Regions from separate parts of the Bradyrhizobium sp. LTSP857 genome, predicted to be linked through region 2. Evidence: riboswitches for the same ligand, from Rfam matches in the RefSeq annotation. Region 2 holds a riboswitch; the other holds the start of a gene.
The links. A riboswitch is a leader RNA that binds a small molecule or an ion and turns the genes downstream of it on or off. The one in region 2 is predicted to bind S-adenosylmethionine.
Positions count from the first base shown of each region.

Region 1 (12,187 bases), on a different contig from region 2:
CCTCCGACCCCAGATAATGCGCCATGGTTTCCCAATCCCCTGACATGAATACCGGGCTCGAGGGCCCGGTTCGCGCGCCATCGGCGATTCCGATCGATGACGCCGTGCTGCCTTACGAGGTCGACGCGCTCGATGTGCGCGGGCGGCTGGTGCGGCTTGGCCCGGCGCTCGACGAGATCCTGACCCGGCACGATTATCCCGCGCCGGTCGGCAAGCTGCTCGGCGAGGCCATCGTGTTGACGACGCTGCTCGGCTCGGCGCTGAAATTCGAGGGCCGCTTCATCCTCCAGGCCCAGACCGACGGTCCGGTGTCGTTCCTGGTGGTGGACTACAATGCGCCGGATCGCTTGCGCGCCTATGCCCGCTACGACGCGTCGCGCCTCGGTGATGCCAAGGATTCCGGCACGCTGCTCGGCCACGGCCATCTCGCCATGACCATCGACCAGGGTCCTGACATGAGCCGCTATCAGGGCCTGGTTGCGCTCGACGGCGGCAGCCTGGAAGACGCCGCCCACGAATATTTCCTGCGCTCCGAGCAGATCCCGACGCGCGTCCGCCTCGCGGTCGGCGAGGAATGGCGCTCGAGCGACGGCGGCAAGCATCGCTGGCGCGCCGGCGGCATGCTGATGCAGTTTCTGCCGAAGGCGCCGGAGCGCGCGCGGCAGGCCGACCTGCATCCCGGCGATGCGCCTGAGGGCGTGGAAGTGCACGCAGTCGCCGAGGACGATGCCTGGGTCGAGGCACGCTCGCTGATCGAGACGGTCGAGGACGTCGAGCTGATCGATCCCGACCTGTCCGGCGAGCGGCTGCTCTATCGCCTGTTCCACGAACGCGGCGTGCGCGTGTTCAATCCGCTGGCCCTGAAAGCGCAATGCTCCTGCTCGCGCGATGCCGTTGCCGCCATGCTGCAGAGCTTCTCGCCCGACGACCGCGCCGCGATGGTCAAGGACGACAAGGTCGTGGTGACCTGCGAGTTCTGTAGCTCGGTGTACGGATTCACACCGCAAGAAGCGGGCGTGGAAGACGCGTAGACGCCTGTCTATCCTCCGTCATTGCGCGCCACGCACTCGGTGTCATCGCCCGACTTGATCGGGCGATCCAGTACTCCGAGACGGCAGTGATCGAGCTGATAGGCCGCGGCGTACTGGATTCCCCGCCTTCGCGGGGAATGACAGCCAGGCTAGTTCAACACCCTCTTATTATCCGGGCTATCCAGCGAGAACGTCGGCACGTCGATCTCGAAACGTTCGCCGCTTTCGCTGACCATCTGGTAGCGGCCGGTCATGAAGCCCGACGCGGTCGAGAGCGGGACGCCGGAGGTGTATTCGAAGCGCTCGCCGGGGGCGAGCGTCGGCTGCTCGCCGACCACCCCCTCGCCCTTGGTCTCCTGTTGCCGGCCGGTGGCGTCGGTGACGATCCAGTGCCGCGTCTTGAGCTGCACGGTCTCGTCGCCGGAATTGGTGATGACGATGGTGTAGGACCAGAAATAGCGCGAGCGGTCGGCCGACGACTGCTCCGGAACAAAGTTCGGCTCGACGGTCACTTCGATCTGGCGGGTCACGGCGCGGTACATGGTTGCCATCATAACGAAATCCCGGCCGGGAACCAAACGCCGCAGGCGGCTTTCGCGACATCGTCCCGCCAGAATTGACAGGGAAGGACACCTCCAGGGAAATACACCCTGATGTGATCCGGCCGCTTTGCGAGGCGGCGACTGGACCGCTACACTCCTCAAACATCGCGATTTGCGGAAGGGTTTTTGGGCCCCGATGACCATTGCCGATCAAGTGACGGGATCGACGATCGCGGGAACCGCGGGTGCAAAACCTGTGGATGCCAAGCCCGTGGACGCAAGGCCGCGCACGGCCGCGCCGGCCATCACGCTGCCCGTCATCGGCGAGCGTGAGCTCCGGCTCGATCTGTTCCGCGGCCTGGCGCTGTGGCTGATCTTCATCGACCATCTGCCGCCGAATCTCCTGACCTGGTTCACGATCCGCAATTACGGCTTCAGCGACGCCACCGAGATCTTCATCTTCATCTCCGGCTACACCGCCGCCTTCGTCTATGGCCGCGCGATGCTGGAGTCCGGCGTCGTCATCGCCACCGCGCGCATCCTGCGCCGGGTCTGGCAGATCTATGTCGCCCACGTCTTCCTGTTCACGATATTCCTCGCCGAGATCTCCTACGTCGCCACCAGCTTCGAGAACCCGCTCTACACCGAAGAGATGGGCATCATGGATTTCCTCAAGCAGCCAGACGTCACCATCGTGCAGGCGCTGCTGCTGCGCTTTCGTCCCGTCAACATGGACGTGCTGCCGCTCTACATCGTGCTGATGCTGGCGCTGCCCTTGATCCTGTGGTCGATGAAGTGGAAGCCGGACGTCACGCTCGGCTTCTCGGTCCTGCTCTACGCCGTCACCTGGGAATACGATCTGTATCTGTCCGCCTATCCGAACGGCTTCTGGGCGTTCAATCCTCTGGCCTGGCAATTGCTTTTCGTGTTTGGGGCATGGTGCGCGCTCGGGGGTGCGCGACGCATGTCGCGCATTCTGGTGTCGCCCGTGACGATGTGGATATCGATCGCCTATCTGGTCGCGGCGTTCTACGTGACGCTGACCTGGTACGTGCCGCAACTCGGCCATCTCATGCCGAAGCTACTCGAGCAATGGATGTATCCGATCGACAAGACCGACCTGGACGTGCTGCGCTTCACGCATTTCCTGGCGCTGGCCGCGCTCACCGTGCGCTTCCTGCCGCGGGACTGGCCGGGCCTGAAATCGCCCTTGCTGCGGCCGCTGATCCTGTGCGGCCAGCATTCCCTCGAGATCTTCTGCCTCGGCGTTTTCCTGGCCTTCGCCGGCCATTTCATCCTGGCCGAGGTCTCGGGCGGCCCGGGCATGCATGCGCTGATTAGTCTCTCCGGAATCCTGATCATGTGGGCCGTAGCCTGGGTGATTTCGTGGTATAAGCGGGTGGCTGACAAGAGCGGTTCGCAAACCAAAAACGCCGTCGGCAGCGCCGATATGGCGGGAGGGGGCTGATGAAGGCGAAGGTTCTCCTGAGCCTGATCCTGCTGTGCGGTAACCTCGCCGCGCCCCCGGCGCGCGCGGGCGATACTGCGCCTGCGGCCCCCGCAGCCTGCGAATTGCCGTCCTATCTGCTCACCACCGAAAGCCAGCTCCACAAGGTCGCCGATGCCGTCAAGGCCGGCAAACCACTTGAAATCCTGGTCGTCGGCAGCCGTTCAACGACCATTCCAGCCTCGGAGGAGGCTTCCTATCCGGCGCGGATGCAGGCAATTTTGAAGGAAAAGCTGCCACCTGCGGAGGCGGTGCACGTCTCCGTAGAAATACAGAGCAAGAAAACCGCGGAGGAGGCCGCCACCACCTTCGTTAAGCTGATGGAAGCAAAAACACCTACTTTGGTCATCTGGCAGACCGGGACAGTGGATGCTATCCGATCCATCGATCCCGACGATTTTCGCGGCGCGGTGACCGATGGGGTTGCTGCGTTGCAAAATGCAGGGGCTGACGTCGTCTTGATGAATTTGCAATACAGCCCGCGTACCGAAACCATGATCTCGGCGCCGCCTTATCTCGACAATATGCGGGTGGTGGCGCAGGAGCATGATGTCCCGCTGTTCGACCGTTTCGCGATCATGCGGCAATGGAATGATCAGGGTCAGTTCGACCTGTTCAGCCCGTCCCGCGGCCCTGAACTGGCGAAACAGGTCCATGATTGCCTTGGCCGCGCGTTGGCACAGTTTGTGATCGACGCTGCCCATCTGGGCCCGGCCCAGCAGCAAAATTGAGGTCTAGCGTTAATGAGTTCTCTCCGCCCTTTTTGCCTGACGGCATGGCTGGCTGCGTTCGCAGCGGCGGCGCTGCTGATGTTGGCGCCGCAGGTACCCGCTTACGCACAAACCGCGCAGGCATCGCCCGCGCCCACACAGACGGCTGATCCCGCTCCTGCATCCTCGCCGTCCCAGACCACCGTTGCGGCCACCCATCCGCCCGCCGAGCAGCGTGGCCTCACGACGCGCGCCATCGACAAGGTGAAGCAGGTCGCGAAATCCGCGGGCGACATTTTTAGCCGCGTGCCTTGCCTGTCGCCGAAGGGCGGCGCGAAAGCGATGGGCTCGCTGCCGCATGTCGCGAACAAGCTCGTCGCCGGCCAGCCCGTCTTGATCGTCGCGTTCGGCTCGTCGTCGACCGCAGGTTATGGCGCGAGCTCGCCTGACTTCAACTATCCGAACCGTCTCGCCGCGCAGCTGCGCCGGCAATATCCGACCGCCAGCATTACTGTCATCAATGCCGGCGTCGGCGGCGAGGACGCGCCCGAGATGATGAAGCGTCTCCAGAACGAGGTGATCGACGTGCATCCGGATCTCGTGATCTGGCAGGTCGGCACCAATGCCGTGCTGCGCAACCTCGATCCCGGCGATACCGCCAAAATGGTCGAGGACGGTATCTCGCGCATCCAGGCCGCCGGCGGCGCCGACGTTGTGCTGGTCGATCCGCAATATTCGCCGCAGGTGACGCAGCGCGCCGAAAGCGCCAGCAAGATGGTGAAGCTGCTCGGCAAGGTCGCCGAGCTCCGTCATGTCGGCATCTTCCCGCGCTTCGAGGTGATGCGCGACTGGCACGAGAAGCAGGCGATCCCGGTCGAGAGCTTCGTCATCGCCGACGGCCTGCACATGAACGATTGGGGCTATGCCTGCTTCGCCCAACTCCTCGGCGACGACATCATCCGCTCCGTCGGCCAGATCAAGCTCGGCGTGAACGTGCCCGCGGACGTGCGGACCTATCGGCCGATGTGATGTCGTAGGGTGGGCAAAGGCGCAGAGCGCCGTGCCCACCATCTATCGACATCGAGATCGTGAATGGTGGGCACGCTTCGCTTCGCCCACCCTACGATTTCGAGCGTGTCGCAACCTCACGCCTTCTCCAGCGCCGCAGTCAGATCCTCGATCAGATCATCGGCATGCTCGAGCCCCGCCGAGAAGCGGATGAATCCCTCGCTGATGCCGAGCGCTGCGCGATCCTCGGGCTTCAGGCGCTGATGCGTCGTCGTGGCCGGATGCGTCACCAGGCTCTTGGCGTCGCCGAGATTATTCGAGATCTTCGCGAGCTTGAGCTCGTTGAGCACGCGGAACGCGCCCTGCTTGCCGCCCTTCACTTCGAAGCCGACCAGCGTCGAGCCGCCGCGCATCTGCTTCTTCACGAGAGCTGCCTGCGGATGATCGGCGCGGCCGGGGTAGATCAGCCGCGAAACTTTTGGATGGCTCGCCAGCGCGTCGGCGATGCGCGCCGCGGTCTCGGTCTGCGCGCGCACGCGCACGCCGAGCGTCTCCAGGCCCTTGAGCAAAACCCAGGCGTTGAACGGCGAGATCGACGGGCCGGTCTGGCGCATGAAATTGTGGATGTGCTCCGCGATGAAGGCTTCCGACGACAGGATGATGCCGCCGAGACAACGGCCCTGGCCGTCGATGTGCTTGGTCGCGGAATAAACCACGACGTCGGCGCCGAGCGCGAGCGGGCTCTGCCAGATCGGCGTCGCGAACACATTGTCGACGACGAGCCGCGCGCCGCCGCTATGCGCGATCTCGGCAATCGCGGGAATGTCGAGCACGTCGAGCGTCGGGTTGGTCGGGCTCTCCAGGAAGAATGTCTTGGTGTTCGGCTTCAGCGCGCGCTGCCACTGGTCGAGATCGAAGCCGTCGACCAGCGTGGTCTCGATGCCGTAGCGCGGCAGCAGGTCCTGAATGACGTAAAGGCACGAGCCGAACAGCGCACGGGACGCCACCACGTGATCGCCGGCTTTCAGCGGCGCGAGGATCGCGGTCGTCACCGCGGCCATGCCGGTCGCGGCCGAGCGGGCGGCTTCGGCGCCTTCGAGCTCGATCATGCGGCGCTCGAACATCGCGATGGTTGGGTTGGAGTAGCGCGAATAGATGAAGCCGGGGTCCTCGCCCTTGAACCGCGCCTCGCACTCCTCGGCGCTGTTGTAGACATAGCCCTGGGTCAGGAACAGCGCCTCCGACGTCTCGCCAAATTGCGAGCGCAGGGTGCCGGAATGGACCAGACGGGTTTCGGGGCGGTAGTGGGCGGTGGACGCCGGGGACTTCGACATAGGACCTCCTGCGTGACCATCGAAAATGGTCACAAAAAAACCGGCCTGGATATCTCCACGGGCCGGGATCACAGAGGTCCCCGGCCTGTTTAGCGACTTATTTAACGTGGCTGCAAGCCGGCCGGCTCAAATCACCACGGGATAAGTCATGCTCATATTCCGCAATGCCCTTTTCGTCAAGGCGTCCATCGGATAGCCGTAAAAGGCTGTATTTTCCGCATGTCCGGATACATTTGCCCCCTGACGAGGACCCAAGTTTGACGTTCACGGTCGCCGCCGACGCCAATGGTATCCTGCCCGACCGCATGATCGCGGCGATGGCGGAGGCGGGCCTCATCCTGCCTGCCTACGACTTCGTCGAGAGCCAGATCCAGCCCGCGAGCCTCGACCTTCGCCTCGGCGACATCGCCTATCGCGTGCGCGCGAGCTTCCTGCCCGGCCCCGGTGCCACCGTCGCCGAGCGCATCGACGAATTGAAGCTGCATGAGTTCAGCCTCAGTGACGGCGCGGTGCTGGAGACCAACTGCGTCTACATCGTGCCGCTGCTGGAAAGCCTGGCGCTGCCGCCGGAGATCGTTGCGGCCGCAAACCCGAAGAGCTCGACCGGCCGGCTCGACGTCTTCACCCGCGTGATCGCCGACGGCACGCGTCGTTTCGACATGATCGGCGCAGGATATCACGGCCCGCTTTATGCCGAGATCAGCCCGAAGACATTTCCGGTACTGGTCAGTGAAGGTTCGCGGCTGTCGCAGGTGCGCTTCCGCACCGGCGACGCCATCCTCAATGCCGACGAGCTCGACGCGTTGCACGCGTCCGAGCGGCTCGTCGATATCGACGATGCCGATCTCTCCGGCGGCGTCGCCGTCTCCGTCGATCTTTCCGGCGAGAAGGGGTCTGGCTTTGTCGGCTACCGCGCCAAGCGCCACACCGGTGTCATCGACGTCGATCGTCGCTCGGGCTATTCGGTGCAAGACTTCTGGGAGCCGATCTCCGCACGTCCCGACGGCAGCCTGATCCTCGATCCCGGCGAGTTTTATATCCTTGCCTCGAAAGAGGCCGTGCAGGTGCCGCCCGACTACGCCGCGGAGATGGTGCCGTTCGATCCGCTGGTCGGCGAATTCCGCGTGCATTATGCCGGCTTCTTCGATCCCGGCTTCGGCTATGCCGGTGCCGGCGGGCAGGGCTCGCGCGCCGTGCTCGAAGTGCGCTCGCGCGAAGTGCCCTTCATCCTCGAGCACGGCCAGATCGTCGGCCGCCTCGTTTACGAGAAGATGCTGGCGCGTCCCGACGCCATGTACGGCCAGCGCATCGGCTCGAACTATCAGGCGCAGGGCCTGAAGCTGAGCAAGCATTTCCGGGTGTAGCCGCATCCTCCACTGTCATTCCCCGCGCAGGCGGGAAATCCAGTACGCCGCGGCCTCTCGGCTCAATCACAACCGCCTCTGGGATACTGGATCGCCCGGTCTTCGCCGGGCGATGACAGCCAATGTGTGGCTGGTTGCGCCGCTCCATTCGCGATGACACACTCCCGCAAAACAACAAGCCGGGAGCGAACATGACCGCCGCAGCTGACTCCGCGCAGGATGCCCAATGGAAACGGTGGCGCGCGGTCGCTGACCTCTACCACGCTTACTTCACGGGCCTCATCCTCACCGTCGTCACGCGGCGCGGCACGGCGGATGCGGCCGAGTTCGCCTTCCGCGTGTTTCGCCGTCAGCAGCAAGAGCGTTTTCTGCCAGGGCTCGAGAAGCTCGGGCTCAGCCATCTGCCGCCCGCCGTCGCGGCTGCGCAATATCACTATCTCTCCAACTGGATCGGCGGCGTGCATGTCGAGTACATGTATGAGAGCGACACCAAGGCCTGGATCCGCTATCCGCCGCCGCGCTGGATCTGGAAGGGCACCGCGATCTGCGGCGTGCCCGGCGAGGTCTCGCGCGCGATGCTGCGCGGCTGGCACGCCAACAATGGTGTCGCGCTCGGCGATCTCAGGCTCGGCTTCGTCTGCACCAAGCAGAGCGTCGACGGCCAGGACGGGCTCGAAGGCTATTACCATCAGTACGACCTGCCGCTCGAGCTGGACCAACGCCTCGTCTTCGCGCGGCATCTGGACGCGCCGCTGTTCGATGCGAAGACGGCCCCGGCATTGCCTGTGTCGAGCTGGCCAAAACCGCGGTTGGAAAAAGCCTATCGCAACTACGCGATGGAATATGTGCGCACCGCCGCGCCCGTGATGGTGCAATTGTTCGGGCCTGAAGATGCCGGCTATCTGCTGCATCTCACCGGCAAGCTGATCGGCATGCAATACTTTGACGAGGTCGCGGCCGCGCTGTCGATGAGCCGCGGCGGTGCGAGCGAGTTTGCGTCGTTCCTCAACGCGCTGTTCGCCGCGCAGGACGATGCGGCCGAGGCGACACAATCCGAAGGTACGTTCGAACTCCGCCAGCAGAGTTGGAAGCTGATGGACGACGTCGCCGACTATCACCGCGCCTGCGCCAAGGTGCTGGAGGGATTGTTCGAGGGCCTCGCTGCGGGATGCGGGCGGCATATCGGTGTGCACCTGCGCCCGACGGCAGGCGGCCGTTCGCCGATGGTCTGGACCATCGGGTAATTCCACCACTTGAAATGCGCTGCCGCAGGGCACGCCTGCACGTGGCGCAGGAGGAATCGCTGCGCGCCGTGCTAACAAGCCCTCGCTGCGCCCTGTGCGCGAACAAATTTATTGGCACACTTACTCATTGCCGCGCCGCAAATGGCGCTCGTGCCCGGGAGAGGAAATGTCCGACATCGCCGAAATCCCGGTCGATGAGCAAGAACGTCCGTTGCCGCCGCTTCTGCGCCCCCTGAGGAGCGCGCTGACCGACGGACCGATCCTGCGCACGCTGCTTGGCCTCGCCTGGCCCAATGTGGTCGCGCTGTCGGCCGGCACCTGCGTGGTGATCGCGGAGACCTCGTATATCGGACGTCTCGGCGTGGAAGCGCTGGCCGCGATGGCGCTGGTGTTTCCGACAGTGATCCTGACCATGACGATGTCGGGCGGCGCCATGGGCGGCGCGGTGGCCTCCTCCATCGCACGTGCGCTCGGCGCCGGCGATCGCGAACGCGCCGGCACGCTCGCGGCACATGCGCTGCTGATCGGCATCACCTTCGGCGTCGTCTTCATGCTGGGCATGCTGATCTTCGGACCCAAGGTGCTCGAGATGCTCGGCGGTCGCGGCAATGTGCTGGCGCATGCGGTCGCCTACACGCAGGTATTTTTCGGCGGCGCGGTGCTGCCCTGGCTGCTCAACACCATGGCGGGCGTGTTGCGCGGCACCGGCAACATGAAGCTGCCGTCGCTGTTGATCCTCAATTCCGCGGTCTGGCAGGTCGTGCTTGGCGGCACGCTGGGTCTGGGGCTCGGGCCCGTGCCGCAATTCGGCATGCGCGGTGTCGCGGCCGGCTCGCTGATCGCCTATTCCATGAATATCTGCGTGATGGGCTGGTATCTGTTCTCTGGCCGCGCGCGTGTGGTGCCGAAGCTGCGCGGACTTCGCATTCAGTGGGCGATGTTCTTCGATATCCTGAAGGTCGGCGCCATCGCCTGCTTCTCGCCGCTGCAATCGGTGCTGACGATCTCGATCTTCACCCACATGCTGGCAAAATTCGGCACCGCGATCCTCGCCGGCTACGGCATCGGCGCGCGGCTGGAATTTTTGCTGACCTCGATCGCGTTCTCGTTCGGCATCGCCTCGGTGCCGATGATCGGCATGGCGGTCGGTGCCGGCCGTATCGCGCGCGCCCGGCGCATCGCCTGGATCGCAGGCGCGTCTGCATTCGTCGCGGTCGGCGCGCCCGCTTGCCTCGTCGCGCTGTTCCCCGACCTCTGGGTCAACATTTTTACCGACAGCGCCACGGTGCGCGCGACCAGCCATCAATATCTGTCGACGGTCGCACCATTCTACGCCTTCATCGGCCTGGCCTCGACGATGTACTTCTCATCGCAAGGCGCAGCCAAGGTGATTGGCCCTGTGCTGGCGCAGACCGCGCGGCTCGCCTACATCGCGACGACCGGCTGGTGGCTGTCGACGCATGACGCCACCGCGCAAAACTTCTTCTGGCTCGCCGCCAGCTCGATGGTCTTGCTCGGGCTGCTGTCATGCTCCAGCGTGGTGCTGACGCGCTGGGGTCCGCGCGAAAGCAAACCGTCGATCAGGCCGGTCTTGTCGGCAGCCGCTGACTAGAGCCCTTCCGTTCCGATCGAATCGGAACGGGGCTCTAGATTCTTGTTTTGACGCGTTTTCTTTACGCGAACCGGTATCCACTTCGCTCGAAAACGCTCTAGTGATGCTTGTGGCGGCGATGGCCGCCTCCGCCGCCGAAATTGGCCATGCTCATCATTTGCGGGAGCATCGCCATCATCTGGCCGGCCGCGGGGCTGCTGAGCATGCTCATCATGTCTCCGCCGCCCATGCCGCCCATCGTGCCGCCAAGGCCGCCGCCACCCATCATGCCACCGAGGCCGCCACCGCCGTTCTCCATCATGGGGCCCATGGTCTGGATCAGCGCGGCGAAGCGGCGCTTGCCCATCTTCGCCTTCATCATCTCCAGCATCGGCGCCATCTGGGTCATCATGTCCCCGCCGCCGGCACCTCCGCCGCCGCCGCCGAGAAACTGCGCCTTCGCCGGCGTGCTCGCGACCGAAAACAGCAGCAGCACGGCGGCTGCCTGGCAGATCAACTTTGCTGCACCTCTCATGGCATGCTCCTCGCGTGCGTGGCTCAGCCGGGAGGGCAGAGCCAACGGGACGCACGCCGGCATGGTTACGGCCGATGAGGGCAGTACTCTGTGAGAAAGATCACGTAGCGGCCGGCGGAAATGCCTTGTGCATGGCGATCACAGCCTCCTTGGTCTGCCCCTGCACATAGGGCGCAAGCTCGTTCGGCAGCATGTCGATGATCCAGACCAGGCGGCAGCTTGCCTCGCTCTCGGCAATCACCTGCACCGAGGCGCTGTAGTGCTTCAGCCGCTCGCTGTTGATCGCATAGACCAGCCGCTGCCGCGCATCGTCGCAATCGACCAGCACCTCGCGCGCCACCGAGCCGTTCGCAAAGGTAACGATGCGCGCATCGCCGTCGCGCGTGCAGGCGGTGACGAAGCCCGGCGCCAGCCGCTCGTGCAGCGCGCCGAAGTCACGCACCGCGTCCCAGACTTTGTCCGCGGGTGTGTTGAGGGGAACGTCGTTGTGTATGGAGGCCATGGAGGAAGTGTCCTTGATTGAGTGAGTAGGGTGGGCAAAGGCGCAAAGCGCCGTGCCCACCATTCATCGGCATCGTCGCGTGCGATTGGTGGGCACGCTTCCGCCTTCGCTCTCCGAGCTACGGCGGACAAGTCGCTTTGCCCACCCTACGAATTCGCGCGCGTGGCGAGCCTCACGCACAAACCGCTTCGACATTGTTGCCATCGGGATCGATCAAAAACGCCGCGTAATAGGTCGGGCTGTAATCCTTGCGCGGCCCTGCGCCACCATTGTCGCGGCCGCCGCTCTTCAGGCCTTCGCTGTGGAACGCCTTGACCGCGTCATGGTCCCCGGCGCGAAAAGCGATGTGCGCGCCGTCGGCCTTCCGTCCCTTGTTCAGATGCAGCCAGAGCGCCGGCGCATCCTTCGGTCCGAAGCCGGCATAGCCGTCGCCGCTCGAGCACAGGACGTAGCCGAGCGGCGCCAGCGCCGCGGTGTAAAAGCGCGTGGCGGCGTCGAGGTCGGCAACACGCAGTCCGATGTGGTCGTACATGATCGTCTCCATTTGCAATGCGCGCCTGTGTGGTGGCGCGCGCCGGAGACGAACCTAGTCAGTTGAGGGTGAGATGCTCTTGGAGAATCTTGCGCTTGCCCTTTGAGGCTTGCCGGAACTTCGTCGGCGACACGCCGGCGGCGCGATGAAACGTGCGGACGAAGTTGGAGAGGTCGCCGAAGCCAACGTCGTAGGCGATGTCGGTGACCGCGATGTCGTCGTCAGCGAGCAGGCGCGCCGCATGCCGCAGCCGCGAGCGCACCAGATATTGATGCGGGGTGACGCCG
Region 1 is NZ_JYMS01000037.1:45,964-58,150, forward strand. It holds gene UP06_RS23705 (Hsp33 family molecular chaperone) at 24-1,031, shown strand; gene apaG (Co2+/Mg2+ efflux facilitator ApaG/CorD) at 1,181-1,573, opposite strand; gene UP06_RS23715 (OpgC domain-containing protein) at 1,770-3,041, shown strand; gene UP06_RS23720 (SGNH/GDSL hydrolase family protein) at 3,041-3,811, shown strand; gene UP06_RS23725 (SGNH/GDSL hydrolase family protein) at 3,824-4,819, shown strand; gene UP06_RS23730 (O-succinylhomoserine sulfhydrylase) at 4,936-6,132, opposite strand; SAM riboswitch at 6,201-6,280, opposite strand; gene UP06_RS23735 (2'-deoxycytidine 5'-triphosphate deaminase) at 6,390-7,496, shown strand; gene UP06_RS23740 (hypothetical protein) at 7,688-8,740, shown strand; gene UP06_RS23745 (MATE family efflux transporter) at 8,907-10,352, shown strand; gene UP06_RS23750 (hypothetical protein) at 10,450-10,866, opposite strand; gene UP06_RS23755 (SRPBCC family protein) at 10,967-11,368, opposite strand; gene UP06_RS23760 (VOC family protein) at 11,541-11,900, opposite strand; gene UP06_RS23765 (helix-turn-helix transcriptional regulator) at 11,959-12,187, opposite strand, start outside.
Region 1: another riboswitch for S-adenosylmethionine. It lies ahead of UP06_RS23730 (O-succinylhomoserine sulfhydrylase); the one in region 2 lies ahead of metX (homoserine O-acetyltransferase MetX).

Region 2 (12,187 bases):
GGTCGCGAGCGTATTTCTTCAGCGCGTCATAGGCGTTCTCGGCGGTCGCCGAGTCAGCCGTGCGGCCCTTGCGCAGCGCCTCGATTGCCGCATTGAGGTTTTGCGGGGTCACCCCGCCCTTGCTGAGGATCGCGCCGGCCTCGCTGTTCTTTTCCAGTGCGAGCCCGAGCAGCAGCCGCTCGACGGTGACAAAGCTGTCGCCAGCCTTCTCGCCGGCCTTTTCAGCGGCATCGAAGGTGCGGGCGAGTTCCGGCGCCAGATAGATCTGCCCGGCGCCACCGCCAGAGACCTTCGGCACCTTGCTCAGGGCGTCCTCGGTCGTTTTCAGAATTGCGCGCGAATTACCTCCGGCGCGGTCGATCAGACCGCCGGCCAGCCCCTCGCTGTCGTCCAGCAGGACTTTCAGGAGGTGCAGGGTCGAAAACTGCTGGTGCCCCTCGCGCACTGCAAGCGACTGCGCGGACTGGATGAAGCCCCTGGAGCGTTCGGTATACTTCTCGATGTTCATATGTCTTTTCTTTCCCTCGGCCTGCCCCTGGAGCCCCTAAGGCACTCCAAACGGCATCTTCATTGGGTTTCCGTTTGCCGCGTTGACATTCCTCAACCGGCAGCGGTCGTTATCAGTCGGCGCTGGCGCCGGCCTGACCCAGATGTGGGAAGCGTGCCTTCGGACTGGAAGAGGCGAGTTCACAATTTCGTGCGCGGGTTAGCCTGCTTGGCGCGGACCGGTCGAATCCCTTAATTTGCGCTATGACATCCAGCCATACCGCCGAGATTACCGGCCTCTACCGCTACCCGATCAAGGGCCTGACGCCGGAACCCCTGCCCCGTGTTCCCTTGAGACGAGGGGAGACCCTGCCCGCCGATCGCCGCTACGCCATCGAGAACGGCCCAAGCGGGTTCGACCCGGAGGCGCCGGCATGGAAGCCGAAAATCCAGTTTCTGATGCTGGCGCGCAATGAGCGGCTGGCTTCGCTCGATAGCCGGTTCGAGGAGGCGACCAACCGCCTGACCATTCGCAAGGACGGCCAAATCGTCGCCAGCGGCGATCTCGAGACCGTCGCCGGCCGCTCGGCCATCGAGAACTATTTCACGGAGAATTTTCAGCCGGAGCTGAAGGGTCCACCCAAGGTCCTGTCCGGCCGCGACCACAGCTTTTCCGACGTCGCCCGCAAGGTCGTGTCGATCATCAATCTCGCCAGCGTCCGCGCCATCGAGACCATGCTTGGCGGGGCCGCCGTGCATCCCCTGCGCTTCCGCGCCAACCTTTACGTCAAGGGCTGGCCGGCCTGGTCCGAGCTCGACCTGGTCGGAGAGACGCTCGCGATCGGGCAGGCCCGGCTGAAGGTGGTCAAGCGCATCGTCCGCTGCCCGGCCGTCAACGTCGACCCAGAGACCGCCAAGCGCGATCTCGAAATCCCGCCCACGCTGTCGCGCAACCTCGGCCATATGGATTGCGGCATCTATGCCGAGGTGATCGCTGATGGTGAGATTGGTGTGGGGGATGCGATTGCGGTGGAAGAGCCGACGCTGGTGTGAGCTTCGTAGGGTGGGCAAAGCGAAGCGTGCCCACCATTCTGGTCCTCGGACGTTGATAGGCCGTTGGTGGGCACGGCGCTTGCGCGCCTTTGCCCACCCTACGGCAGCGTCACTCCGTCAATTCGGCATCACATACGCATAGATCCGGCCGCGCGAGATCGGCGCTTCGCGGACGCGATTGCCGTTGTTGCCGGAGATCATGATCGGATTGCCCTGCGCATCGACGCCGGTGATGATGCCGACATGGCCGCCCCGCGACATGACCGCGATGGCTCCGACCTGCGGACCCGAGACACGCGTGCCGTAATGCGCAAACGAATTCGCCATGTCCGATCCGGTGCCATGGTGGCCGGTCTTCTCAAGCACCATGTTCATGAAGCGTGCGCACCACAGGCTGCCGCGCCCGGTCGGATTGCCGCCGACATAGCGGCGCGCCTCGGACACGAGGCCCGATCCACCGCCGAAGCCGCTGCTCATGGCCATGTTGCCCGCGCTCCCAACGTCGCCAGCGCTGCTCTTGTTAACAGCGTAGCTCATGTTACGAGCGCGGCTCATATTGCCAGCGCGACTGGTGTTTCCGCCGATGACCATGTCACCACCGCCCGCGTAGTGCATGCTACCCATGCTGCCGCTATTGGCATTCGGATCGTAGCTGGCCTGCGTATTCATGAACCCGCTCGCCTGCAATTGCGCGGCGCTGCGCTCGAAGCGCGAGCCGCGCGCATGGTGCCGGTAGTGATGATATCGCTGGGCTGAGTACGCGGCGTGATGCACGTAGGCGTGCCGCTGAGCGCTATGACGATGAGATCGTGCTGACGCTGGAGAGGTGACCACGGCCACCGCCGCAAAGAAGAGCGCCAGCGCGATAACACAACGCGACAGGCGAGACGCAAACAACTCGAACATTCTTCATCCTTCGTTGACACCCCCAGTTCCCGTCGGCCCGTGCGGTGACCGACATCCGTGAGGCCGTAAAGCGTCCGGATGTGGCGAGAACAAGACGCCGCGCGGCGGCGCTAATTAACGCTTCGGGGAATTGTTGCGATGATTTTGTGTCGATGCTGGTCTGACGCTGCCGCATTGCGGACAACAGCATTAACTGCGATCCTCTATGTACGGCTTCAAGAGAGGGAAACAGTTAATGCCCCACGCCACGACCAGGGACGATGTCCGCATCTATTTCGAAGAGGCGGGTCAGGGAACGCCGATAATTTTTCTGCACGAATTCGCGGCCGACTACACCAATTGGGAGCCGCAGATGCGTTATTTTTCCCGCGGCCACCGCTGCATCACCTATTCGGCGCGCGGCTACACGCCGTCAGATGTGCCTGATGGCGAGGTCTACAGCTACACGCATTTCTACACCGATGCGCTTGCCGTGCTCGATCATCTCAAGATCGATCGCGCGCATCTCGTCGGTCTCTCAATGGGCGCCTATTCATCGCTTCAGATCGGATTGAACGCGCCGCAGCGCGCGCTGTCGATGACGCTCGCTGGTGTCGGCTCCGGCTCGGAGCTCGAAACTCTCGACGCCTGGCGCAAGCAGTGCCGCGCCAATGCCGAACAGTTCGAGACGCTCGGCTCCGCTGAAGTGGCAAAAGTCACGCGCGAGGCGCCGAGCCGGATTCCCTTCCTGGTGAAAGACCCGCGCGGCCACGCCGATTTCTACGCCGCGCTGGCGCGGCACGATGCCAAGGGATCGGCCAACACGATGTGCGGCTTCCAGGGCGGCCGCCCCTCGATCTACAATTTGACCGATGCGATCAGACGCGCCTCCACGCCCGCGCTGATCATCTGCGGCGACGAAGATGATCCGTGTGTCGGGGCGAGCCTGTTCCTGAAGAAGCATCTGCCGGCGGCGGGGCTCGCGATGTTCCCGAAGTCGGGCCATGTGCTCAATCTGGAAGAGCCCGCGCTGTTCAACGAGACGGTGGCGCGGTTCGTCACGCTGGTGGAAGCTGGGCGATGGCCAGTGCGCGATCCGAGGTCGCTGGCGGCGCATTAGCGCGACGGCGTTGCCTCACACTCCATCGCGTAGCCCGGATGGAGCGAAAGCGTAATCTGGGTTTCTTGAACGCGGCCTGACCTGCCCCGGATTGCGCTGCGCTCCATCCGGGCTACGGCCGCTTACACTCGCAATAACGAGAAGCTACTTTCCCTGCCCGCGTGTGAGCAAAAACACGCCCTGCTCGCCGAACAGATTCCACACCCACCACGGCATCCGCAGCCGCAGCGGGCGGCCGTAGAGGTCGAGCGCTTCGGCGCGCTCCATCTTGACGCCGATGGCGTCGCAGAGCTCGACGAAATCCTTGATGGTGCAGAAGTGGATGTTGGCGGTGTCGTACCAGCTGGCCGGCAGATTCTCCGTGCGCGGCATGTGACCGCCGATCAGGAGTTGAAGGCGCATCTTCCAGAAACCGAAATTCGGGAACGACACGATGGCGCGGCGGCCGATGCGCAGCAGATTCTCCAGCACGACCTTGGGCTGGCGCGTCGCCTGAAGCGTCTGCGACAGGATTACATAGTCGAAGGCATCGTCGGGATAGTTGATCAGGTCGGTGTCGGCATCGCCCTGCACCACCGCAAGGCCCTTGGCGACGCAGCGGTTGACGCCCTCGCGCGACAGCTCGATGCCGCGCCCGTCGATGCCGCGGGTCTCCAGGATCTGAAGCAGATCGCCGTCGCCGCAGCCGACGTCGAGCACTTTCGAGCCGGCCTTGACCATCCCGGCGACCAGCAAATGGTCGGCGCGAAACTGCCCCGACTGTTCAGTCGAGAGGCCGCCCAGCGGCAGCACTTCCTGTACAGACATCGCTAGCCGTCCTTGTTAGCCATTCTTGCCAGTGAGCCCGCGCGCCTTGCCTGCCGATTGCAGGAAGGCGCGGGAGATATCGAGGAATTCGGGCACGTCGAGCAGGAAGGCATCGTGGCCGCGATCGGTCTCGATCTCGGCAAACGACACCCGCGCGCTCGACGCATTCAGCGCATGCACCAGCGCGCGCGATTCCGAGGTCGGGAACAGCCAGTCGCTGGTGAAGGAGACCACGCAGAAGCGGGTCTGGATGCCCGCGAACGCCTTTGCCAGCACGCCGCCATGATCGCCGGCGATGTCAAAATAATCCATCGCGCGGGTCAGATAGAGATAGGAATTGGCATCGAAGCGCTCGACGAAAGACGAGCCCTGGTAGCGCAGATAGCTCTCGACCTGGAAGTCGGCGTCGAACGAGAAGGTCGGCAGCTCGCGATCCTGCATGCGCCGTCCGAACTTGCGATGCAGCGCCGCGTCCGAAAGATAGGTGATGTGCGCGGCCATGCGCGCCACGGCGAGGCCGCGATGCGGATGGAGGCCATGGTCGGCGTAACCGCCATTGTGCCAGTCGGGATCGGCCATCACGGCCTGGCGACCCAACTCGTGGAATGCGATGTTCTGCGCCGAGTGCCGCGTCGAGCAGGCAATCGCGAGCGCGGAGAACACGCGCTGCGGATAGGCCGCGGTCCATTGCAGCACCTGCATGCCGCCCATCGAGCCGCCGACGACTGCAAACAGCGTGTCGATGCCGAGCCGGTCGATCAGCATCGCCTGCGCGCGGACCATGTCGGGGATGGTGATGACTGGGAAATCGAGGCCCCACACCTTGCCGGTCGCCGGATTGATCGAGGCAGGTCCGGTCGAGCCCATGCAGCCGCCAATGACGTTGGCGCAGATCACGAAGTACTGGCTCGGATCGAGCGGTCGGCCCGCGCCGACCAAAGTTTCCCACCAGCCGGGCTTGCCGGTGACGGGGTGCACATTGGCGACGTGCTGGTCGCCGGTCAGCGCATGACAGATCAGGATCGCGTTCGAGCGATCGGCATTGAGTTCGCCGTAGGTCTGGTAGGCGATCTGGAACGGCGAGAGATCGATGCCGCAATCGAGCCGCAGCGGCTGATCGGCGCCGAAATGCGCGACGAGCGAGCTCGGATGATCTACCTCATGCGACCGTTCATCGGCACTGATCGCGGGACTGGGAATCGACTTGACGCCAACCATCTCTGACCATCGTCCTCGTTTGCGATCGGACTTCAGATCGCCACTGACATCAGGCCATAAAAAACCCGGCCTGAACGATAGGTTCGGCCGGGATCGAAAGCGTCCCCGGCCTGTTTAGCGATTTTTTTAACGTGGCTGCAAGCCGGCCGGCTCAAATGACCACGGAACGGGCAAAATCTACTGGCTCGGACGGTTTTCGTCAAGTCACGGTCCGGATGAGCCAAATTCACCCCTCCGCCGTCGGCGAAAAAGGCCCTCATTTCTCTTTGCTTTCGCGGCCCATCCTGCCTAATCAGAGCCTCAACCGCAGCGGATCCGGCGCTTGCTGATCCGCATTGGACCACCTCTCAACAGCGCCTCACAGATATGTCCCAACGTCCGCCCGCGCCACCATCGTTGCAGGAACTGCGCAAGGAGATCGACGCGATCGACGAGGGCATGCATCGCCTGCTGATGCAACGCGGCGACATCATCGACCGCCTGATCCAGGTGAAGCAGACCCAGGAGATCGGCTCCGCGTTCCGTCCGGCGCGCGAGGCCGACATGATGCGCCATATCGTCCAGCGCCATCGCGGCATCCTGCCGCTCGACACGGTCGAGAGCATCTGGCGCGTCATCATCGCGACCTTCACCTACGTCCAGGCGCCATTCTCGGTGCATGCCGACATCGCGGTGAGCGAGCCTGCAATGCGCGATTCCGTCCGCTTCCATTTCGGCTTCACCGTGCCCTACGTCGCGCATTTCAGCGCGCAGGCCGCGGTCGAGGCGGTGGCGAAATCCAAGGGCGATCTGGCGCTGGTCTCGGCGACCTCCAGCCACACGCCGTGGTGGCTGGAGCTGGAGGAGGAAGGCGCGCCAAAAATCATCGCGCGGCTGCCTTTCGTCGAGCGCGCCGACCATCCGGCCGCACTGCCTGTGTTCGCGATCTCGCGCGTCGCCGACAGCGCCCTGGTGACGGAGGTCGAGACCTTCAGCGTGCGCGTCTCGGGGTGGAACGCCGAGGTCGCGCGGGCGCTGTCGCCGCTCGCCGAGATCGTGGCGGTGCCCGATACCGCCTTCGATGGCGCGGCGCTGCTGGTCTCGGTCACAGCCGCGAGCAGCATCGACAAGATCAAGGCTGCCCTGATCGAAGCGGGGGCCTCGGTGCGCTCCACGGCCCTCGTCGGCAGCCACGCAACGCGCTATACGGTGCCCCCGACCGGGTCGAAATCGTAAATCGCGAACCGCTTAAGCCCATCCGGAGTTGAAGATGTCCCGCCCCGTGCCGAATCCCGGCATTCTCGATATTGCGCCCTACACGCCCGGCAAGAGCCCGGTCGCTGAGCCGGGCCGCAAGGTGTTCAAGCTCTCGGCCAACGAGACCCCGTTCGGCCCCTCGCCGAAGGCGATCGAGGCGTTCAAGAACGTGGCGACGCATCTGGAAGACTATCCGGAAGGCACCTCGCGCGTGCTGCGCGAAGCGATCGGCCGCAGCTTCGGGCTCGATCCCAACCGCATCATCTGCGGCGCCGGCTCGGACGAGATCCTCAATCTGCTCGCCCACACCTATCTCAGCTACGGCGACGAGGCGATCTCCACCACCCACGGCTTCCTGGTCTATCCGATCGCAACCATGGCGGTCGGTGCCAAGAACGTGGTCGCGCAGGAGACGAACCTCACCTGCGACGTCGACGCCATCCTGAAAGCGGTGACGCCGAAGACAAAACTGGTCTGGCTCGCCAACCCCAACAATCCGACCGGCACCTATATCCCGTTCGACGAGGTCAAGCGCCTGCGCGCCGGCCTGCCGTCGCACGTGCTGCTGGTGCTCGATGCCGCCTATTGCGACTACGTTTCTCGCAACGACTATGAGATGGGGATCGAGCTGGTCGCCACCACCGAGAACACGGTGGTGACGCACACCTTCTCCAAGATCCACGGCCTCGCGGCACTGCGCATCGGCTGGATGTTCGGTCCCGAACACGTCATCGACGCGGTCAACCGCATCCGTGGCCCCTTCAACGTGTCGACGCCGGCGATGTATGCCGCGGTTGCCGCGATCGAGGACACCGCGCACCAGGCGATGTCGAAGCAGTTCACCGAGACCTGGCGCAATTGGCTCTCCGAGGAAATCACCAAGCTCGGGCTCAAGGTGACGCCGGGCGTCGCCAATTTTGTCCTGATCCACTTCCCGACCGACAAGGGCAAGACCTCGGATGACGCCGACGCTTACCTCACCAAGCGCGGCCTGGTGCTGCGCGGGCTGAAGAATTACGGCCTGCATCATGCGCTGCGCATGACCATCGGCACCGAGGAGGCCAACCGCCTCGTGGTCGAGGCCTTGCGTGACTTCGTGGCCGGCAAATGAGCGTCACACCGCATTTCCAGCGCGTCGCGTTGATCGGCTTCGGCCTGATCGGCGGCTCGATTGCGCGCGCAGCGAAGCTCCAGGGCCTGGCCGGCGAGATCGTCACCACCGCGCGTTCAGAAAAGACGCGTGCGCGGGTGCTCGAGCTCGGCATCGTCGACCATGTCGTCGCGACCAACGCGGAAGCGGTGAAGGATGCCGATCTCGTCATCCTCTGCATTCCCGTCGGCGCCTGCGGGCCGGTGGCGCAGGAGATTGCGGCACATCTCAAGCCCGGCGCGATCATCTCCGACGTCGGCTCGGTCAAGGGCGCTGTTGTCAGGGACATGGCGCCGCATCTGCCGCAGGGCATTCATTTTGTTCCCGCACACCCCGTTGCGGGCACCGAGCATTCGGGCCCGGATTCCGGTTTCGCTGAGCTCTTCATCAACCGCTGGTGCATCCTCACCCCGCCCGAAGGCGTTGAGGCGGCTGCCACCGATCGCCTGCGCGCGTTCTGGGCCGCGATGGGCGCCAAGGTCGAGGTGATGACGCCGGATCATCATGATCTCGTGCTCGCGATCACCAGCCATTTGCCGCATCTGATCGCCTACACCATCGTCGGCACCGCCGACGAGTTGCAGCAGGTGACGGAGTCCGAAGTCATCAAGTTCTCCGCCGGCGGCTTCCGCGACTTCACCCGCATCGCAGCCTCCGATCCGACGATGTGGCGCGACGTCTTCCTCGCCAACAAGGAGGCCGTGCTGGAGATGCTCGGCACCTTCACTGAGGATCTCGCAAAACTCACCCGCGCCATCCGCCGCGGCGACGGCGAGGCGCTGTTCGACCATTTCACCCGCACCCGCGCGATCCGTCGCGGCATCGTCGAGATCGGCCAGGATTCGGCTGCGCCCGATTTCGGCCGGCCGCATGCGCAGCTCGGCAAGAAGCCGGACTAGCGGCGATCTTCCATCTTGGCGATGCGGAGGCGGCCAACGAGGCCGGCGCCGATCTGTAGGCACACGCCGAGTGCCCAGGTGATGCCGAACAAGAGATTTCCGCTGGGATCAGAGGTTTCGTCGAACACGAACGCATAGAGTGCGAGCAGGCCGGCTCCGGCCGCGAGGAACGTGCCGGTCGCGCTGGCAAGACCGATCGCGGCGGATTGGTGCGCGGGCTTCGCCCGAAGCTGGGGCCAACGCGGGATATCGATCCCGAGATAGGCGCCGGTCATTCCGAGCACGATCAGCAGGGCGGTGAATTCGACCGTGTCGAACCAGGGGAGTTCGACCCGCATCAACAATGCGGCGACGAAGGTGGCGCCGACCGCGCCCGTCATCGCCAGGCCAAGCCGGGCGACGACGTGCGCGAGCCGAAGGATCAGAAGGCCGTCAGACAACTGTCCCTCTCGGAAGACTAGAACGGGTAGTAGCGGATCTGCGTCATGACGATGTTGTCGTCGGTCCTGGGCGCGCCGCCGACACCGTCGAAGGCGATACGCTGCGTGTAGGAGTACTGCACGCCGGCTTTGAGCGTGCCGTAATTGCCCTGGTAGATGGTGTCGTAGACGCCGGCGGTGATCTGCCGGACTTCTTTCGTGTTGCCGTTGCAGCTCGCGGCCGGCGTGTTCTCGGTGAAGCAGCCGGTGTTGTTGTAGAGCGGGTTGCCGTAGCCGAACGGAACGGTCCCGGCATTGGCGAAGTTGGCTTTGGCTTTTTCCAGCCCCGCATAGCTGTAAACATCGAGGCTCGGCGTGGCGTGCCAGATCAGGCCGACCGCGGCCGCCGTGATGGTCAGCGGAAGCATCGTGCCGTCCTGCGCCACCGCCGCATCGGGGAACGGCGTCGCCGTGAAGCGTCCGAGCACACCGTGCGCGCCGTAGAGCTGAAGATCGAGCGTCTTCGGGATCAGCTCGGCAAAGACGTGGCCGCCGAAACTGCCGGTGTCGTAGCTGTGGTTGGCGCCGTTGAAGCGATCGAACAGCTGGCGATAGAGCGCCCAGGCTTCGACATGCAGCTTGTAGGGTCCGAGCCGCGGATCCCATGCCGCCTTGACGGTGACGTCAGGCACCTGGTTCAAGCTGACATTGTTGAGGTTGTTGAAGAAGCTGCCGCCCGGCCCGGTCAGATTGACCTGAAGGTTCGGGTTGAGCACGCCCTGCGGACCCACCGCAGGCGTGCCGACCGTCGGCACGTTGCCGCCGAAGAAGGCGGTCTGCGGATTTTCGACCGACGCGGCCAGCTTGAACTCGGGTCCGATGTCCTGCCAGACGCGAATGCCGGGTTGCCGTGCTGCGAGGAATCCCGGAACGGATTCGAAGTCGATCACGCCGGGCGCATCGACGCCGCGGGGATCGATGCCCGATTTGGTCGGCGCGTTCAGCGACCAGGATTGTCCGGCGAGAAAGTGCAGACCAAGATCGGTGCGGTCGAGCTCGAGACTGAGCTGCCGCATCCGCGGGTTGAAGGAGTTGGTCGCAACCGAGCTCGCCGTCTGCGCCGCGCCTTCGAAGTCGATTTCGCCGTAGCCGGCCAGATGCGTATCAGGATCGACATTGCCTTCGGCAAGCACCGAGAACCTGCTCTGGCGCGCGGAGAAGCGCGTCTCCGGGACATAGAAATTGTGGGCCTGCTGATAGGGGATGGCATTGAACACCGAGCCGGTGTCGGAGGCGATGTTGCGCGAACGGTAGATGCCAGTGAGATCGACCCAGCCGCCGAATGTCAGCGTGATACCCTTGTAGCAGACCTTGCCGCCCGCACATGCCTCGACGGGCAGCGCCTTGTAGGTCCCCGGCATCGGCATGACTTTGGCCTGCACCGCTTCGACCTGGCGCGTCTTACGCGCCTCCGAATCCACCTTTTGCTGAAGCTCCTTCAGCTTGGCCTTCAGCGCCTGGATTTCGGTTGAGACATTGTCGTCGGCACGCGCCTGTCCCGAACAGGCAGCGAGTAGTCCCAGCATCAGTCCGTAATTGATGATCCGCACGTAAGCCTCCCTCCACTGGGAAAGCAGGTGCTGATAGTTGCGCCCCCGGCGCGTGCACGCTTCCCTGGTGTGGAATGACTTGAATGAGGCTGCTGTTATTCTCGGCCGCGCGCATCTTCTGCATCACGTTTTCCTGACGATCCTGTTCGGAATATTTTCGCTGGCTGGCCGATCCGCACGCGCGCGATTGTCCCGCATGCCTTCGGCAGCGCGCATTGGGCCCGGCCGGGACATGACCGGGCCCAACTCCGCGATGCGCAACGTCTCAAGGGGGCGGCTTCTATTTGCCCTTGGTCGTGCGGATCACCGTGGGACGCGGTGATTTCGCGGAGGGCACGAACGCCATCGTATCGCGCGTTGCGGGGCTCGCGAGGTTGCGGTCGCCGTTCGGATACTGGGCTTCGAACGCAGCCGGCTCCTGCGACTGCCACTGCGCGAGCGCGGGGGTCGCGAGTGCGGTCGAGATGGCGATGGCGGCAACGAACAGCTTGGACTTCGTCATGGGGCTCTCTCCTGCCTGGGCGGGCCGCCTCATCGTGCGGCCGTACATGGAGAGAGAGCGGACTTTGCGGCTCCGCATTCCCGATGCGCAATCACGATCCGGCGAAGAGTCCGCGAGTCAGCTCGTAGCCCGGATGGAGCGCAGCGCAATCCGGGCTACGGGAGCTGCTAATACAGCGGCGGAATCTGACCGACATTGACGGGGCCGAGCATCACGGCGCCGTCGACGAACTTGAGCGGAAAGCTGCGCGCCTTCTTGCCCTCGAGCGTGCTCTCGGTGCCGATCGAATTGATGCCGGCGGCGACGCCGGCATTGGCGTTCTGCTTGATCACCTTGCCGAGACCGGGAACGGCGCGGTCGAGCGCGCCGAAGAGATTGTTGAGGTCCTTTGACTTCACGCCCGGCGCGACTCGATCGAGCGTTGCCTGCGGCACGCCTTCTTCCAGCATCTTCTCGATGCCGAGCGCCGGGATCACGCGCTCGAGGCCGGTCACCGTCATCTGCAATTCGCCATCGAGTCGGCCATTGGCCGAAAGGCCGAGCGTGCCGGCCGCGACCGCGATCATCTCGCCCTGCTGGATCCGCGACTGCACGATCTCGATATGGCCACCGGCCGCCTGGATCTCGCGGAAGCGCTGCGGCCACGGCTTCGGCGTGAGATCGGAGAGCCCGGTGATCTTGGCGCGCGTGTCGGCCTCGAACGGCTCGGCGAGCAGCGGATGCACGCCCTGGATACTGCCCTGCGCGATCTGGAGCACGGTCTCGATGATGGGATGATCGGACGGCGATCCATCCGCGAGGC
Region 2 is NZ_JYMS01000032.1:13,752-25,938, forward strand. It holds gene clpB (ATP-dependent chaperone ClpB) at 1-508, opposite strand, end outside; gene UP06_RS20830 (MOSC domain-containing protein) at 751-1,539, shown strand; gene UP06_RS20835 (TIGR02594 family protein) at 1,657-2,445, opposite strand; gene UP06_RS20840 (alpha/beta fold hydrolase) at 2,681-3,544, shown strand; gene metW (methionine biosynthesis protein MetW) at 3,689-4,351, opposite strand; gene metX (homoserine O-acetyltransferase MetX) at 4,367-5,569, opposite strand; SAM riboswitch at 5,663-5,742, opposite strand; gene UP06_RS20855 (chorismate mutase) at 5,936-6,784, shown strand; gene hisC (histidinol-phosphate transaminase) at 6,819-7,916, shown strand; gene UP06_RS20865 (prephenate/arogenate dehydrogenase family protein) at 7,913-8,854, shown strand; gene UP06_RS20870 (hypothetical protein) at 8,851-9,294, opposite strand; gene UP06_RS20875 (hypothetical protein) at 9,312-10,883, opposite strand; gene UP06_RS20880 (hypothetical protein) at 11,164-11,385, opposite strand; gene UP06_RS20885 (DUF2125 domain-containing protein) at 11,553-12,187, opposite strand, start outside.